DNA from 2 places in the Dictyoglomus sp. DH genome. Region 2 is predicted to be linked to the other one. Evidence: riboswitches for the same ligand, from Rfam matches in the RefSeq annotation. Region 2 holds a riboswitch; the other holds the start of a gene.
What was found. A riboswitch is a leader RNA that binds a small molecule or an ion and turns the genes downstream of it on or off. The one in region 2 is predicted to bind thiamine pyrophosphate.

Region 1: it holds a riboswitch for thiamine pyrophosphate, as region 2 does, so the genes downstream of both, ACY3JJ_RS06695 (energy-coupled thiamine transporter ThiT) here and thiS (sulfur carrier protein ThiS) in region 2, are expected to answer to the same signal.

What each region holds. Positions count from the first base shown of each region.
Region 1 covers NZ_CM143706.1:1,352,081-1,354,553, reverse strand. Annotated here, with positions in the region: gene ACY3JJ_RS06700 (thiamine diphosphokinase) at 1-533, opposite strand, end outside; gene ACY3JJ_RS06695 (energy-coupled thiamine transporter ThiT) at 545-1,345, opposite strand; TPP riboswitch at 1,430-1,540, opposite strand; gene cysE (serine O-acetyltransferase) at 1,562-2,230, opposite strand; T-box leader at 2,360-2,473, shown strand, end outside.
Region 2 covers NZ_CM143706.1:1,714,670-1,717,142, reverse strand. Annotated here, with positions in the region: gene thiH (2-iminoacetate synthase ThiH) at 1-641, opposite strand, end outside; gene ACY3JJ_RS08610 (HisA/HisF-related TIM barrel protein) at 653-1,426, opposite strand; gene thiS (sulfur carrier protein ThiS) at 1,434-1,622, opposite strand; TPP riboswitch at 1,684-1,803, opposite strand; gene ACY3JJ_RS08600 (cellulase family glycosylhydrolase) at 1,844-2,473, opposite strand, start outside.

The DNA.
Region 1 (2,473 bases), 360 kb from region 2:
TCATTTTGTAAGGGGTATTTTAAGCCTTCTAAAGAGATCCCATCAACCACATCTGATAGGGGAATGAGGGAGAGTGTATCTCCCTTGTTCCCCCAAAATATTCTTTCTTCTTCCCCTTTCATAAGATATATATTTAAATTTTTATCTATTACATATGGCTCTATGCCCATATCTTTTACTTTTTCTAAAAAGAATAGATTAGAAAGTAAATGGTCAATCCTTCCCCCCAATAGTCCAATAAAATATATTTCTTGGGGGTTGAATTTTATAGCTTCTCTTACAGCTAATTCTAAATCAGTTTCATCTTTTTCTTTTGGATAGATTTTCCACTCTATTTTTTTATTCTCAAACTTTTTAGATATATCTTCTGTTAATGAATCTAAATCACCTACAATTATGTCAGGTGTTATATCAAACCTTAATGCCAATTTAGTACCACCGTTAGCACAAATAATTTTGTCGACAGGGAATATAGTTCCTATATCATTTATATCTAAATTGCTTTCTCCATTTGCAAAAATTACTATTTTCATAGATTCTTTTATTATATCTCACTTTCTTTTAGTCTGGGGTATATAAGTAGTACTAATGGTAAACATACAAAAGTACTAGGTACAACTACAAAAAGATTATATATTAGGGAGTAAATCCATGCAGGTGTCCCAGGTGGAGCATATTGGGAAAAGAAAATCACGCCTGACAGGAAATGAGCAAATAATCTTCCGAGGCCTCCAATAAATACTCCAAGTTCTATGGGTTCTTGGGTCTTTCTGAGGACAGCACCATAAATTAAAAGTAATGCCCCAAGAATACCTGCAACTATTAAAACTATTCTTGAAATTGGGAACCACTTCAATTTAAATTCTAAATCTTTAATATCCTCTTCTATATTAGTTTTTTCTTCACCTTGGGCAGATTGAAGTTTTAATTTTAACTCTTCTAGAGTTTTTTGAGCTTGAGGAAGTTCATTAGATATATTAACTACAAACAGAATTGAACCTGCTAAGAAAAGTAAAGCTATAAAAAAGGAAATTATTTTTGAGGCTTTAATCTTTTTGGCTATTCCTGAAAGGCCTATTAAACCAAAGGCGATGGGATAATCTAATAAATATTGGGCCCAATGAACAACATACATATCTTGTAAGGAGTGTATAACCCCATATACTAATCCTACTAAAATACCTGGTAATGTTCCCCATCTTAAAGCAAAGATAAAGAGAGGAAGCATTTGCATACTTATACTTCCACCTTGAGGCATAGCTCCGATACGTAAATACCAAAGGAGAAGAGATAAAGCTATAGAAAGAGCACCTTCTGTGATGAGCCTTACAGGTTTTTGAAACATTAGGAAGCACCTCCTGTATAAAAATTTAAGGTCCCCTTGCCAGCATAGTTGGAAGGGAACCTTAAATTTTACACATATTTGTCTTTTTCAACTTTATCCCTTCCCTACGCTGGCATTACCCAGATCAGGTTCAAAGGGTCGGTAGCTTCCGCTACCCTCTCAGCCTCGGATTCAGAGGCTCCCCCGGGAACCTTTTTCTCTTAATTTGTGATTATATCATAAGTTTTCTGATTTTTCTCTTAATAATTTCTCTAGCATTTCTATTCTATTTTCAAGGTTCTCAATTCTTGATTTTAGTTCTTCAATTAAACTTAGCTCAGGATCTGGAATATTACCATGTTCCAACATTTCCTTAGGAGTTAATTTTCTTCCTTCTTGGACTATAACTCTTCCCGGCACTCCCACAACTGTACAGTTAGGTGGTACAGACTTTAATACTACAGACCCAGCGCCTATTCTCGTGTTATCTCCTATGGTTATTGGTCCAAGGACTTTTGCTCCTGCTCCAATAACCACGTTATTGCCTATTGTAGGATGTCTTTTACCCTTTTCTTTACCTGTACCTCCTAAAGTAACACCTTGATATATGAGTACGTTATCTCCTATTTCTGTTGTTTCACCTATAACTACCCCCATACCATGATCAATAAAGAAACCTTTACCAATCTTTGCTCCAGGATGGATCTCTATTCCTGTTAAAAGTCTATTGAGATGGGAAATTAAACGTGGAATAACTGGTATTTTTAATTTCCAAAGAAAATGGGCTAATCTATGTAATAATATAGCATGAAAGCCCGGATAACAAAGTATTACTTCTAAAAAATTTCTTGCAGCAGGATCCTTTTCAAATACAGCCTTGTAGTCTGCAACTATTGTTTCAATTATTTTAAGCATTTTTTCACCCCATCCTTTATAAATTATACCAATTTGATATAAAATAACATAAAAATAAAAAATTTTCCACTGAGAGTTTTTGTTATTAAAAATTTATAGTATAATATCATCTAAAAATTAGGAAAGGCTGTGAAGGGAAATAGTAACTACCAAATAGCAAGATAACAGAGAGGTTGGTATTAGCTGTAAACCAGCCATCTTGCAGGTAGTGAATGGGGCCTGGAGCCTTGGAAC
Region 2 (2,473 bases):
ACTCCTGCTTTTATTGCTCTTTCTTGAGTTTTTATTCGGTACCAGAAATCTTTTTTGGGACCATAAGGATGTAATTCTTCATATACTTTTGAGTTATATGTCTCTTGATATTGTGTTACTCCTGTTAGACCTCTATTAACAAGGATTTTATATTCTTCTTCATCCATTGGATATACCTCTATTATGATTTCAGAAAAATAATCTTTTGCTTCTTCTACAGCAGAGAGTATATATTCAAAAGGTGTATTGATCCTATCACATCCTGTTAATAATAAAATGCTATCAATTCCAAAATTTTTTATGTGTTTATATTCTTCAATTAATTCTTCTTTGTTTAATCTTATTCTTTTTATCTTGTTTTCTATAGAAAAACCACAATATTTACATGATGAAAGACAATAATTAGAAAGGTAAAGAGGGGTAAATAGAGTGATAACTTTTCCATAGTATCTTTCTGTAAGTTTTTTTGACTTTTCTGCCATAAGTACAAGATTATTGTCGTCTGTATCAGATAGTAGAATATAAAGTTCTTCTTCGTTTATTTCTTCCTTTTTTAAAATTTTCCTTATATCATATTTTTTCTTTTCTTTTCTAATTTCTTCTAAAAAATTATCAGCCCAATTTAGAACTTTTTCTAACATTGGCTCACCTATTAATCCAAACTTTTAATGAGATCATGAAGAGGAGAGCTGGCATTTGCGTAATCTTTTTCTTCCGGAAGTCCTATTTCATATGCCAATCTTCCAGCTTTTACAGCGTAATTAAAAGCCCTTGCCATATTTAAGGGATCTTTTGAGGTAGCTATGGCTGTATTTATGAGAACAGCGTCTGCTCCTAACTCCATAGCTTTTGCAGCGTGGGAAGGTTTACCAATTCCAGCATCTATTATTACAGGGATAGAAATTTCGTTTATTATTGCTTTAATTAGTATTTCTGAATCAATGCCCTTATTACTACCTATGGGAGATCCTAAAGGCATTACTGCTGAAACTCCCTTTTCTTCGAGTTTTTTGGCAATTATGAGATCAGGTGATATATATGGAAATACTTTGAAATCTTCTTTCACTAAAATTTCTGATGCTTTAAGTGTTTCTTCATTATCGGGCAGAAGATATTTCATTTCTCCTGTGATTTCGATCTTAACCCAGTTTGATCCTGTGATTTCTCTGCCGATAAGAGCTATTTTTACAGCTTCTTTATGGTTTCTTGCTCCGGAGGTATTTATCATGATGGTAGCATCTCTTGGAATGAAATCTAATATAGAATTGCCTTTATTTATTTCTGTATTTATTCTTCTCACTGCTACGACAAATACTTCTATTTTGAGTTCTTCATACATATTTTTGATAATGCTATAATCTGGCAATTTTCCAGTTCCCACAAATAACCTATTGTTTATTATTTTTCCACCAACTTCAAACTCCATATTCTTCTTATCCCCCTCCCACTAAGGATACTATTTCCACATAATCTTCATCTTTAAGATAATATTTTTCCCAATCTTCTTTTTTAATAAGTTCTCCGTTAACAAGAACAGCAATTTTTTCTAAAGGGTATTCAAGTTTTAGAAGGAGTCCTTTAATATTTCCCTTGTACTTTACTTCTATATCGTTTACTAGCATATGAATTTCACCTCCATATAAAACTTAAAGGACCGCCCGGATATTACCAAGCGGCCCTCTAAATTCCAATAATTTTCACTCCCTCCGCCGGTATTACCCGGGTCAGGTTCTAAGGGTCGAGGTCGGGATTATAGACCTCCTCTCAGCCGAGCTTTTCCCCTCAGCTCCCCTGGAAACCCTATCTTCAATTTTTAGTAATTATACCACAAAATAAAGTTATTTTATTCAATAGTTACATAATCAACATAAATAGCAGATCTTCCTGATGATCCACTGCCAGATAAAAATTGAATTCCTAATTCTCTTACATCATTTAGTCCTGAAATTCCCGATAGATTTAAAGTTAATACAGTCCCTGATGTATTTGAGTTAATATTAATAGTACCTCCATCATACCATTTCCAATTACTTCCCACCTTTATATATAATTTGGCTTGCATGCCTGTTCCTTGATCACCCCAAGATGCATGTCTTACCACTGCTTTTAGTTTTGATTTTCCAGAAAAATTATGATTTGAAATTATACAAAGGTAAAATTGCTTGCCTGTACCTAAGTCTACATCAGCTTTTAGAGAATAACTTCCATTGTAGGCCCATTCATTTACGGACCATGGTCCTCCAGCTACATTTATACCTGTCCAATTTTGTGTACTACCTTCAAAATTATATAATACTGACGAATTTCCAGCATTTGGGTCTTTTTCGTACACTACCATTTTGCCCCAATAAGTTAGAGTTTTCCAATCTGAAGGGGAAGTCATATCAAGCCATGCATTTTCACTGTTATTGCCTGTCCATGACCATGCAATAAAGCCTATTCCAAGATTTCTACAGGCTTGCATTAGGTATAA